DNA from 2 places in the Microcella flavibacter genome. Region 1 is predicted to be linked to the other one. Evidence: predicted binding sites of a transcription regulator. Region 1 holds the regulator's gene; the other holds the start of a gene.

Evidence for each region. The regulator HspR, encoded in region 1, represses chaperone genes until heat shock. The targets are predictions, from matches to a motif close to AAGTTGAGTCNNNNNGACTCAACTT.
Region 2: HGB54_RS02095 (Hsp20/alpha crystallin family protein) is a predicted target of HspR. The motif match lies at 2,608-2,632, and genes of this name have one in related genera.

What each region holds. Positions count from the first base shown of each region.
Region 1 covers NZ_CP051299.1:2,555,555-2,561,996, reverse strand. Annotated here, with positions in the region: gene dnaK (molecular chaperone DnaK) at 1-956, shown strand, start outside; gene HGB54_RS12215 (nucleotide exchange factor GrpE) at 959-1,708, shown strand; gene HGB54_RS12210 (DnaJ C-terminal domain-containing protein) at 1,717-2,706, shown strand; gene HGB54_RS12205 (heat shock protein transcriptional repressor HspR) at 2,746-3,162, shown strand; gene HGB54_RS12200 (class I SAM-dependent methyltransferase) at 3,159-4,310, shown strand; gene HGB54_RS12195 (glycosyltransferase) at 4,347-5,813, shown strand; gene HGB54_RS12190 (NADPH-dependent F420 reductase) at 5,841-6,442, opposite strand, start outside.
Region 2 covers NZ_CP051299.1:438,026-444,467, reverse strand. Annotated here, with positions in the region: gene HGB54_RS02110 (hypothetical protein) at 1-150, shown strand, start outside; gene HGB54_RS02105 (FAD:protein FMN transferase) at 134-1,045, shown strand; gene HGB54_RS02100 (FAD-dependent oxidoreductase) at 1,042-2,511, shown strand; gene HGB54_RS02095 (Hsp20/alpha crystallin family protein) at 2,681-3,103, shown strand; gene HGB54_RS02090 (NADP-dependent isocitrate dehydrogenase) at 3,197-4,411, opposite strand; gene HGB54_RS02085 (GNAT family N-acetyltransferase) at 4,539-4,991, shown strand; gene HGB54_RS02080 (MGMT family protein) at 5,031-5,396, shown strand; gene HGB54_RS02075 (hypothetical protein) at 5,523-6,442, shown strand, end outside.

The DNA of each region.
Region 1 (6,442 bases):
TCAAGGTCTCCGACATCGCGCACGTCGTGCTCGTCGGCGGCTCGACCCGCATGCCCGCCGTCACCGAGCTCGTCAAGAAGCTCACCGGCGGCAAGGAGCCCAACAAGAGCGTGAACCCCGACGAGGTCGTCGCCGTGGGCGCCGCCCTGCAGGCCGGCGTGCTGAAGGGCGAGCGCAAGGACGTGCTGCTCATCGACGTCACCCCCCTGAGCCTCGGCATCGAGACCAAGGGCGGCATCATGACGAAGCTCATCGAGCGCAACACGGCCATCCCGACCAAGCGCAGCGAGACCTTCACCACGGCCGACGACAACCAGCCCTCGGTCGCGATCCAGGTCTTCCAGGGCGAGCGCGAGTTCACCCGCGACAACAAGAACCTCGGCACCTTCGAGCTCACCGGCATCGCGCCGGCCCCCCGCGGCATCCCTCAGGTGGAGGTCACCTTCGACATCGACGCGAACGGCATCGTGCACGTCTCGGCGAAGGACAAGGGCACCGGCAAGGAGCAGTCGATGACCATCACGGGCGGCTCGTCGCTCGGCAAGGAGGACATCGAGCGCATGGTGCGCGAGGCCGAGGAGCACGCGGCGGAGGACAAGCAGCGCCGCGAGGCGGCCGAGGTGCGCAACAACGCCGAGCAGCTCGCCTACTCGATCGACAAGCTCATCAAGGAGAACGAGGCCTCGCTGCCCGACGACGTCAAGGGCGAGGTGCAGGCCGATGTGGATGCCCTCAAGACGGCGCTCGCGGGTGACGACGACGCGGCCGTGAAGACCGCGTTCGACGCGCTCAACGCCTCGCAGTCGAAGCTCGGCGAGGCCATCTACGCCTCCTCGCAGGCCGCGGCCGCCGACGCGAGCGCGGAGGGCGCCGAGGGCTCCACCGGCGCGAAGGACGATGACGACGTCGTCGACGCCGAGATCGTGGACGACGAGGACGACAAGGACAAGAAGTAGTCATGGCTCGCAAGCGCAAGGACGACGATCGCAAACCGGTCATCAAGTCGCGCAAGTTCGTCGACCCCGAGACGGGGGAGACGCGCGACCTGCCGATCGACGACGTGACCGCGGCGAACGGCGAGGTGCCCGCGGGCGCCGAGCCGCTCGCCGAGGACGGCGCCGTGACCGACGCGGCCTCGGCCGAGGAGCTCATCGCGGCGGAGGACGCCGACGTCGAGACCTCCTCCTCGGCCGAGCCCCCGCCCGGGGCGGCCGCGGCCGCGAGCGCGCCGGCCGACGGCGCGAACGACCTCGACGCCGACATCGACCACATCCTCTCCGAGGCCGGGCAGCGCGAGATCGAGGAGTACCGCGACCGCGCCGCCCGCGCCGAGGCGGAGCTCGCGAACTTCCGCACCCGGGTCGAGCGCGACCGCGCGGCGAACCGCGAGGCGGTCATCGCCGAGGTCGTGCGCACGATGCTGCCGGCCATCGACGACCTCGATCGGGCATCCGCTCATGGCGACCTGGAGGACGGCCCGCTCGCGCTCGTCGCGCAGAAGCTGCGCTCCGGGTTCGAGAAGTACGGCCTGCGCCGCGTGGGCGAGGTGGGCGAGCCCTTCGACCCCAGCTTCCACGAGGCGCTCGTGCAGCTGCCGAAGCCCGACGTCACCGTCAACACCGTGGGCGACGTCATCGAGGTCGGCTACGCCCTCGGCGACCGCCTCGTGCGGGCGGCGAAGGTGGCCGTCTTCACGCCGGAGGGCTAGAGCGCCCGATGGCCAGCAACGACTGGTTCGAGAAGGACTTCTACGCGGTGCTCGGCCTGCCGAAGACCGCGACGGAGGCCGAGCTCAAGAAGAAGTACCGCACCCTCGCGCGGCAGTACCACCCCGATTCGAATGCGGGGGATGCTGCCGCCGAGGCGCGGTTCAAGGAGATCAGCGAGGCCTACTCGGTGCTCTCCGACGCCGAGCAGCGCGCCGAGTACGACCAGATCCGGGCCATGGGCTCGGGAGCCCGCTTCAGCGCAGGCGGCGCTCAGGGCGGCGGCTTCGACGACGTCTTCGGCGGCATGTTCGGCGGCGGAGCGCCCGGCGGGCGCCGCGCGCAGGCCGGCGGCTTCCCCGCCGGCGGCGGCTTCGAGGACATCTTCGGCGGTCTGTTCGGCGCCCAGGGCGGCACCGGCGGCCCGGCCGGCTTCGGCCGCGGGCCGCAGAAGGGCCGCGACCAGACGGCGCAGGTCTCGCTCGAGTTCATGACCGCCATCCAGGGCGACACCGTGCAGCTCGAGCGCTCGGGCGGGCGCCCGCTCTCCGTGAAGATCCCCGCGGGGGTCGCCGACGGGCAGAAGATCCGCCTGCGCGGCAAGGGCGAGCAGAGCATGACCGGCGGCGAGCCGGGCGACCTGGTGCTGACGGTGCAGGTGCGCCCGCATCCCGTGTTCCAGCGCGAGCACCTCAACCTGCGCGTCGACGTGCCCGTCACCTTTCACGAGGCGGCGCTCGGCGCGACGATCGAGGTGCCGACGCTCGGCGGCGAGCCCGTCAAGCTGCGCGTCGCGCCCGGCACCCCCAGCGGCCGCGTGCTGCGGGTCAAGGGCCGCGGCGTCGTCACGCCGAAGGGCACGGGCGACCTGCTCGCGACGGTGCAGGTGGCCGTTCCGAGCCACCTGAGCGCCGAGGCGAAGAAGAAGCTCGAGGAGTTCGCCGCGGCCCTGCCGGAGGAGAACCCCCGCGACGACCTGCTGGCGCGCGCCCGCGCGTAGCCGCTGACACCGAGACCGAGGAGGGGCAGGATGGCGAGCATGGATGAGCACAGCCCGCTGTTCGCGATCGCCGTCGCGGCCGAACTGGCCGGGATGCACCCCCAGACCCTGCGGCAGTACGACCGCCTCGGGCTCGTCTCGCCCACCCGCACCGCCGGGCAGAGCCGCCGCTACTCGATGCGCGACGTCGTGCAGCTGCGCGAGATCGCGCAGCTGAGCTCGGAGGGGCTCAACCTCGAGGGCATCCGCCGCATCCTCGAGCTCGAGAACGAGGTGACGAGCCTGCGCGAGCGCGTGCGCACGCTCGAGGCGGCGCTCGCCGACGAGATGCTCGCCCGCCCCGGCCGCCGCGTCTTCGCCGCCGGCTCGGAGGGCGAGGTCGTCAGCCTGCGCGCCGGCACCCGCACCCAGAAGGCCAATCAGCTCGTGGTGTGGCGCCCGCTGCGCCGCGGATGAGCGTCGATCCGGGCGCGTCCGCGCCCGCTCCTCCCTCCCCGCTCGAGTCCCTGCTCGCGGGCCTGCGCCGCGCCCCCGACGTCGACGACGCGACGCTCGTCGCCGTCGACGCGGCCGACCGGCACCTGCTCGACGCGGTGGCCGAGCGGGTGCGGCAGGATCCCCGGGCGCGGATCGCCGTGCTGGGCGACACCCACGGCGCGCTCACGCTCGGCCTGCTCGCCCTCGGGGCCGCGCGGGTGCACGTCTGGCAGGACTCGATCGTCGGGCGCGAGGCGCTGCAGGGCAACGCGGGGCGCGCGGCCCTCGAGGGCTTCGCCGTGCACGACGAGGCGGCGGATGCCGTGCGCGGGGCATCCCTCGTGCTCGCCCGCCTGCCGCGCGCGCTCGACGCCCTCGACGAGCTGGCCCGCGTCGTCGCCCGCGAGGCGGCGCCCGAGGTCGTGCTCGTCGCCGGCGGCATGATCAAGCACATGAGCCTGGGCATGAACGACGTGCTGAAGGCCTCGTTCGGCCGCATCGACGTGTCGCTGGCGCGGCAGAAGTCGCGGCTGCTGACCGCGCGCGAGCCGCGCTCCGGCGTGGCGCTGCGCGAGCCCGAGCGGGCGCACGAGGCCGAGCTGGGGCTCGAGATCGTCGCGGCGCCGGGGGCGTTCGCGGGGGCATCCCTCGATATCGGCACGCGCGCCCTGCTGGCGCAGCGGCACCGGATGCCCGCCTGGAGCACCGCGATCGACCTGGCCAGCGGCACCGGCGTCGTCGCCGCGCTGCTCGCCCGCGAGAACCCGGCCGGCCGCGTCATCGCGACCGACGTCTCGGCGGCGGCCGTGCGCTCGACCCGCCTGACCGCCGAGGCGAACGGCGTCGATGTCGAGGCGCGCTGGGCGGACGGGCTCGACGGGGTGCCGGAGGGCACGGCCGACCTCATCCTGCTCAACCCGCCGTTCCACGTGGGCGCCGCCGTGCACACGGGCATGGCCCGCCGGCTGTTCACCGAGGCGGCGCGCGTGCTGCGCCCCGGCGGCGAGCTGTGGTGCGTCTTCAACTCGCACCTGAAGTACACGCCCGAGCTCGAGCGCGTCATCGGCTCGACGCGGCAGGTCGCGCGCGACGCGAAGTTCACCGTGACGGCGTCGCGCCGCCGCTGAGCGCAGCCGACCGCCGCGCTCGCTAGCCTGAACCCCGTGCCCGAGCCGACCGCCGCGTTCCCCGCGGCCCACTACCTGATCGCGACGAGCCGGCTGAGGCCGGGGCTCGACGGCGGGTACACGGTCGCGACGCTCAGCCGGGCGCGGCTCTTCGCTGAGCGGGCCGGGGTGCGCGCGACGCTGCTCGCCTTCGACCTCGCGCCCGAGTCGGACGGGTTCCTCGAGGGGTTCCGGGCGATCGGGCTCGCCGATGACGGAACGCGGCTGCGGACGATCCTCGAGGCGGTGCGCGAGCATCCCGCGATCCTGCGCGAGGCGGCCGAGCTGGCGCCCGCGCCCGCCGACCCGGGGCCGGAGACCGGCACCCCCGACCCCGCCGACCTCGACGCGCGCGGCATCCCCTGGCGCATCCTCGTCCGCGACACCGAGGGCGCGATCACCCACACCGACTTCCTCGACGCCGAGGGCCGGCCGCTCTTCCGCCTGCCCTACATCTCGGGCCGCGCCGACTGGTGGCGCGCCGAGGTCGAGGTGCCCGTGCTCGCCGCCGATGGGCGCGAGCTCGGCCGGCTCGACGGGTTCCGCGGGCTGTACCGGGCGTGGATGCTGCACGTCGTGCGCGAGGCGGCCCGCTCCGACGAGACGGCCGGTCGGGCGCGGCTTCCCGTCGTCGCGATCGTCGAGGCCCGGCAGGTCGGGGAGCTCGTGACGGGCATCCCGGGCCTGACCGTCGTGCACACGGTGCACAGCGCCCATGTCGGCCCGCCGTACACGGCCGACGCGCCCATGGACGCGAGCTGGGCCGGCTGGATCGACACGATCGGCGACTACGACGCGGTCGCCTGGCTCACGCAGCGGCAGCGCGACGAGGTGCACGGGCGCTTCGGCGAGCACGTCGCGCGCTCGTTCGTCGTGCCGCACCCCGCCCAGCCGGCGCCCGGACCCGAGCTCGCGCGCGACCCGTTGCGCGCCGTCATGATCGCGCGGCTGGCCCCCGGCAAGCGGGTCGACCACGCGATCCGGGCGTGGCCGGCGGTGCTCGAGCGGCATCCGGATGCGCGGCTCGACGTCTACGGCGACGGGGCGCTGCGCGCCGAGCTCACCGCGCTCATCGCGGCGCTCGGGCTCGTCGACCGCGTCACGCTGCACGGCCACGACCCCGCCGCCCCGGAGCAGCTGCGCACCGCCGCCGCGCTCGTGCTCACGACGCTCTACGAGGGGCAGTCGCTCGTGCTGCTCGAGGCGGCCGCCCGCGGCTGCCCGGCGGTCAGCTACGACGCGCCCTACGGCCCCGGCGAGACCATCCAGGACGGCGTGACGGGGCGGCTCGTGCCCTCGGGCGACATCGCGGCGCTCGCCGAGGCGCTCGGCGACGTGCTGGGCGATGCGCAGGGCATCCAGCGGATGTCGACCGCCGCGCGCGCGTGGGCCGACGCGAACGGCCCCGAGCGGGCCGCCGCCCGGTGGGCGCAGCTGCTCGAGGCCGTGGTGCCGCGCGCCTGAGTCGGTGACGAGGGCGCCGGCGCGAGGTCACATGTCGCGGTAGCGCTTCGCCTCGGCGAGCTTCGCCTCGAGCTCGGCCGCCGTGAAGCGCGGACCGTAGGCGGGGGTGTCGCGCTGGATGCGCCAGCTGTCGGCGAGGGTTCCGCCGTCGTAGGGGTCGAAGCCGATCTCGTCGATGAGCGACGAGACGAGGCCCTTCGCGTTCTCGTCGTCGGAGTAGACGGCGAGCGCACGACGGTTCTCGGTGCCGCTCGGCTCGGCCTGCGCGGTGATGTCGTCGCTCGGGATGTGGTTGAACGCCTTGACGACGGTCGCGCCCGAGAAGTGCCGGGCGACGTACTCGGCGGTGGTCAGGGTCTCGTCGTCGAGCTCGGCGATCTGCCCGTCGCGCTGCGGGTAGTAGTTGTTGGTGTCGATCACGGTGCGGCCGGCGAGCAGCGGGGCCGGGATGCTCGGCACGGCCTTCAGCGGAATGGTCACGACGACCGTGTCGCCGGCCTGCGCCGCCTGCTCGACGGTGCCCGCGGTGACGGTGCCGCCGCCCCCGTGGGATGCCGTGGCGGCGTTGATCTCGCCGACGAGCTCCTCGAGGGTCTCGGGGCCGCGCGAGTTCGCGATCGTGATGTCGT
Region 2 (6,442 bases), 500 kb from region 1:
CAGGACCAGTTCGTCGGCGGCATCGAGGCCGAGGTCGTCGGCAAGGACATCGACGAGCTGCAGGTCACCCGGGTCGCGGGCTCGTCGCTCACGAGCGGCGGGTTCCTCGAGGCCCTCGAGGCGATCAAGGCGGATGCTCTCGTCGGCTGAGGCCTCGGCCCCGGTCGATGAGGCCTGGACGTTCGAGGCGATCGGCGTCCCCTGGTCGATCGAGGCCCCCGGCGGCATCCCCGCCGAGGCGCGCGCGGCGGTCGCCCGGCGCATCGCGCGCTTCGACGCCGACTGGTCGCGGTTCCGTGACGACTCCCTCGTCGCCCGCATCGCCGCCGCCCCCGGCTCGTGGCCGCTGCCGCAGGATGCCGCACCGCTGCTCGGCCTGTACGAGCAGCTCTACGCCCTCACCGGCGGCCGCATGAGCCCGCTCGTCGGAGCCTCGCTCGAGCGCCTCGGCTACGACGCCGCCTACCGGCTCGAACCCTCGGGCCCGCCGCTCGCGGCGCCCGTGTGGGAGGACGCGATCACGCTCGTGCGCTCCGCCGACGGCGATCTGCGGCTCGACGCCGTCGCCCCGGTGACGCTCGACGTCGGCGCCGCGGGCAAGGGCTTGCTCGTCGACCTCGTCGGCGAGGTGCTGCGCGAGCACGACGTGGTCGACCCGATCGTGGACGCGAGCGGCGACCTGCGCGCCTGGGGCGGTGCGGGGCTGCGCGTCGCGCTGCAGAACCCGGCCAACCCGGCCAAGGCGATCGGCGTCGTCGAGCTCGCCGACGGCCGCGCCCTGTGCGCGAGCGCGCTCGATCGCCGCCGCTGGGGCGCGGGCCTGCACCACATCGTCGACGCCGTCACCGGCCGCCCGATCGACGAGGGCGTGATCGGCACCTTCGCGGTCGCCGACTCGGCGCTCGTGGCCGACGGGGCGGCCACCGCGCTGCTGCTCGGCGATCCGCACGCGATCGGCGACCGGCTGGGCGTCGCATGGGTGAGGATGCTCTCGGACGGCTCGATCGAGTCGAGCGCCGACTGGAAGGGTGAGCTGTTCCGATGAGAGCCGCGATCGACGCCGTCACGGGCCGCGTCAGCATGTACCGCCTCACGGTCGGCGCCCTCGCCGCCGTCATCGTCATGGGCGTCGTGCTCGGCGCCGTCGGGATCATCGGGGTCGACCCGCTCGGCCTGCTCGGCGTCACCGGCGTGGTGCTCGTCGCCACGATCGGCGCGAACGAGGTCGCGGCGCGCCTCGCGCGCGTCGTGCCGCATCGCGAGTCGAGCGTCATCACCGCGCTCATCATCGCCTGCCTCGTGCCGCCGCAGGCCACGACCATGAGCCTCGTCGGCGCCGCCGCCGCCGGAGTCCTCGCCGCGCTGTCGAAGTACCTGCTCGTCTGGCGCGGGCGGCACCTGCTCAACCCCGCGGCGACCGGTGTCCTCATCGCGGGCTTCTTCGGCCTCACCGTCGGCATCTGGTGGATCGGCACCGCCGCGATGCTGCCGGTGGTCGCGATCGGCGCGCTGCTGCTGCTCGACCGCACGCGCCGGCTCGAGATCGGCGTCGTCTTCGTCGCCGTCGCGGTCGTCGTGTACGTGGGCCGCGGCATCGCGGTCGGCCTGCCCGCGCTCGACGTGCTGCAGAACGCTGTGCTGCTGACGCCCGTGGTGTTCCTCGCCGGCTACATGCTCACCGAGCCCCTCACCCTCCCGCCCCGGCGGTGGCAGCAGGTGCTCGTCGCCGCCGTCGCGGGCCTGCTCATCTTCCTGCCCTTCGCGCAGCCGGTCGGCCCGTTCCTGCTCGCGAACTCCCCCGAGCTCGCCCTCGTCGTCGGCAACCTCGTCGGTTTCGCGGTCTCGCGCCGCCGCGGCTTCGCGCTGCGCCTCGTCGACTCGCGCCCCCTCTCCGACTCCGCGGTCGAGCTGCGCTTCACCCCGACCCGCCCGGTGCCGTTCGAGGCGGGCCAGTGGCTCGAGCTGCACCTGCCGCACAAGGCCGACGTGCGCGGCACCCGCCGCATCTTCTCCATCGCCTCGGCCCCGTCCGCCGAGCACGTCGCCATCGGCACCCGGATGCTCGCCGAGGGCTCGTCCTTCAAGCGCGAGCTCGCCGCCCTCGAGCCGGGCTCGCTCGTGCGCGCCACGCAGGTGAGCGGCGACTTCGTGCTGCCGAAGGATGCCGCGACGCCGTTGGTGCTCGTCGCGGGCGGCATCGGCGTGACCCCCTTCGTGAGCCAGCTCGCCGAGCTCGCGCACCGCGGCGAGCAGCGCGACGTCGTCGCCGTGCTCGTGCCCTCGAGCCCCGACGAGCACCTCTACCGCGAGACGCTCGAGCAGGCGGGGGCGCGCATCGTCGTGCTCGATCGCGATGCGCTGACGGTGGATGCCCTGCGCGAGCACGTGCCCGACATCGGGCAGCGCCGGGGCTACGTCTCGGGCTCCCCCGCCGTGGTCGCCGCGGGCGCCTCGGCCCTGCGCGCCGCCGGCGCGAAGCGCGTGCGCACGGACTACTTCGCGGGGTACTGAGCACCCTCGGGCGGCCTCGGCGGGGCATCCGTTCGCCCTGCACGAACGTACTCGGCGGGGGCTGGCACTCTCGCGGGTCGAGTGCTAATTTATCCGCAGTTGAGTCGCCCCGACTCAACTCTCGGAACCCCGCCCGCGAGGGCGGCAGTCACCCAGGAGGACGATCCCCATGTCGATGCTCTTCGACCCGTTCCGCGAGTTCGACCGCATGGCCGGCAGCCTGCTCGACCGGCGCGAGAGCCCGCGTCTCATGCCCATGGACCTCTACCGCGACGGCGACCACTTCGTGCTCAGCGCCGATCTGCCCGGCATCGACCCGGGCTCGGTCGACGTCGACGTCGACGGGCAGCTGCTGACGATCCGCGCCGAGCGCACCCCGCGCTCGCAGGAGGGCGTGCAGTGGCTCACCCGTGAGCGCCCCGCCGGCTCGTTCCTGCGCCAGCTCACCCTCGGCAACGACATCGACACCGAGGGCATCTCGGCGCACTACGAGAACGGCGTGCTGAGCGTCATGATCCCCGTGGTCGAGAAGGCGAAGCCGCGCAAGATCAGCGTCGCCACGACCCAGGATCGCGCGGAGGTCTCGGCCTAGCCCGCCCTCTGCCGAGAACGCAGGATGCCCGCGACGAGTCGTCGCGGGCATCCCTCGTTCTGGCGGCCGTCGTCGACGACCGCGCGCTCGGCGCTAGGCCAGGCGCTGCTGCAGGTTCTCGTCGAGGGCCTCGAGGAAGGCCTCGGTGGTGAGCCACTGCTGGTCGGGGCCGACGAGCAGCGCGAGGTCCTTCGTCATCTTGCCGCTCTCGACGGTCGTGATGACGACGTCCTCGAGGGTCTCGGCGAAGGTGATGAGCTCGGCGTTGCCGTCGAGCTTGCCGCGGTGCATGAGCCCGCGGGTCCAGGCGAAGATCGACGCGATCGGGTTGGTCGACGTCGGCTTGCCCTGCTGGTGCTGACGGTAGTGGCGCGTGACCGTGCCGTGCGCCGCCTCGGCCTCGACGATCCTGCCGTCGGGCGTCGTGAGCACGCTGGTCATGAGGCCGAGCGAGCCGAAGCCCTGGGCCACGGTGTCGCTCTGCACGTCGCCGTCGTAGTTCTTGCAGGCCCAGACGTAGCCGCCCTCCCACTTCATCGCGCTCGCGACCATGTCGTCGATGAGGCGGTGCTCGTAGGTGATGCCGGCGGCCTCGAACTTGTCCTTGAACTCGTTCTCGTAGATCTCCTGGAACAGATCCTTGAAGCGGCCGTCGTAGGCCTTGAGGATGGTGTTCTTCGTCGAGAGGTACACCGGGTAGTTGCGCGAGAGGCCGTAGTTGAGCGAGGCCCGCGCGAAGTCGATGATCGAGGCGTCGAGGTTGTACTGCACCTGCGCGATGCCGTCGCCGGGCGACTGGTAGACCTCGAACTTCTGGGCCTCGCCGCCGTCCTTCGGGGTGAACTCGACGGTCAGCGTGCCCTCGCCCTTGAACAGGAAGTCGGTGGCGCGGTACTGGTCGCCGAAGGCGTGACGGCCGATGATGATCGGCTTGTTCCAGCCCGGCACGAGGCGGGGGATGTTCGAGATGATGATCGGCTCGCGGAAGATCACGCCGCCGAGGATGTTGCGGATCGTGCCGTTCGGGCTGCGCCACATCTTCTTGAGGCCGAACTCCTCGACGCGCGCCTCGTCGGGCGTGATGGTGGCGCACTTGACGCCGACGCCGTGCTTCTGGATGGCGTGCGCCGCGTCGATCGTGACCTGGTCGTCGGTCTCGTCGCGGTGCTGGATTCCGAGGTCGTAGTACTCGAGCGTGACGTCGAGGTACGGGTGGATGAGGCGGTCCTTGATGAACTGCCAGATGATGCGGGTCATCTCATCGCCGTCGAGCTCGACGACCGTTCCTTCGACCTTGATCTTCTGCACGGGGTCCTTTCTGGTGTCCGTCGCACCTGCGGCGGAGCCCGCAGAAGTCTAGCGGCTCGCCCGAGGTATCTCGATATCGAGATAAATCTCCCGCCCCCGTCCGCGGGGATCTCGATAGCCTGAGGACATGAGCGAACTGCGGCTGGAAGAGCTGTCGGCGAAGACCATCGTGGCGGCCAACGGCCTCACCCTGCGCCCCGGGCAGGAGCAGTACGTCACGCCCGTCTCGTACTCGGCGGCCGACGCGTACCTCAATCCGACCACCACCTGGGCCCGCGTCGTCCTGCGCGGCGACGAGGTGGTCGGCTTCATCCGCGGCAACTTCGACGCCGAGCACGACCGCCCCGAGTTCCGCGCCTGCATCTGGCGGGTGAACGTCGACGCCACCAAGCAGGGCCAGGGGGTCGGCCGCTTCGCCGTGCACGAGCTCGCCGCCGAGGCAAAGTCGCGCGGCTTCGACGCGATCACCGTCATCTGGGAGACCGGCGACGACGGCCCCGGCGCCTTCTTCCAGCGCCTCGGCTTCGTCGAGGTCGGCGAGACCGAGTACGGCGAGAAGATCGGCTCGCTGGGCATCTAGCGCCGCCGCTCCCGCTCGCCCCTCCGCCCCTCCCCTGCGATGGATGCCCGCCCGCAGCCCGCGCGCGACGACGCACCCGCGCCGCTCGATTTCGGCGGCGCCGTGCTGGTCGTCGTCGCCGAGATCCCCTCCGGCCGCGTCATGACCTACGGAGACGTCGCCGCCGCCCTCGGCTCCCGCGGAGCCCGGGCGGTCGGCCGCGTCATGGCCGGCGAGGGCTCGAGCCTGCCGTGGTGGCGGGTCGTGCGCGCCGACGCGCGCCCTCCCGCCGGCCACGAGGCCGCGGCGCTCGAGCACTACGAGCGCGAGTCCACTCCGCTCCGGTGGCGGGGCCCGCGCGGCGAGCCCGACGCCTACCGCCTCGACCTCGCGGCGTGCCGCTGGGCGCCGGAGGGCGTGGGCTGACGCGCGGCTCGCGCCGGGCATCCTGCAGCCGCCCTTTGCATGCGGGCGATCCCGTGCTGTCATTACGGCACTCCCCCTGCTTACACTGAGGCTCTCCGACACTTGTCGCCGACGACGGGACCCCCCTTGCGCGCACCTCGAACCGTTGTTCTCCTCGCCGCGACGTCCGCCCTCGTTCTCGGGTCGACCGTCGCCCCGGCCGCGGCGGCGACGTCGACCGTGACGACGATCACCGACCTCACCACCGCGCTCGCCGATTGCTCGAGCGCTCCGAACACCATCGTGATCGGGGCCGACATCGTGGCCGCGGCCACTGAGCTCCAGGTTCCGTGCGACACCACCATCGATCTCACGACCCACGACCTCACCCTCCTATCGATCGCCATCGGTACCGGCGTAGAGCTCACGATCACCGGCCCGTCGGACGGTACGGAAGGCCTGCTCACGACGAACGCCTCCGGCTCGCTCACGCAGGCCGGCATCCTGACCACGGGCGCCACACTCCGAGTGGCCGGAGGGGCGATCCTCGCTACCGGCGGAATCTACGGCGGCGGCATCGGCGCGGGCGGGATCGGGCAATCCGCCGGAGAACTCATCGTCGAGGGCGGCACCGTCACCGCGGTGAGCGGTGCCGTGTACGGAAGCGCCATCGGGGGCGCGAACGGAGGAGGCAACCCAGGTGGCGATGGCGGCGTCGTCACAGTGACCGGCGGTTCTGTCTTCGCGTCGACCACCTCGCCCTACGGCGTCGCGATCGGTGGCGGTGCGGGAACGCCCGGTGGCCGCGGCGCCGACATCACCGTGACCGGCGGCGTGCTGACGGCATCGGGCACGGGTTCCGGCGCGTCCACGCTCGGCGGGGGCGACGCGTACGGCGTCTCGACGGGCGGCGCAGGGTCGCTCACCATCGGCGCGGAAGGCGCGGTCGTCCTGAGCTCGGGAGTCGGCTCCGGATCGACGGTATTCGGGCCGGGCCTGTCCAGTTTCAACGTCGCTCAAGGCGCCCCGGGCACGGTCGTCGTCGACGGCGACCTCCGCATCCCGTC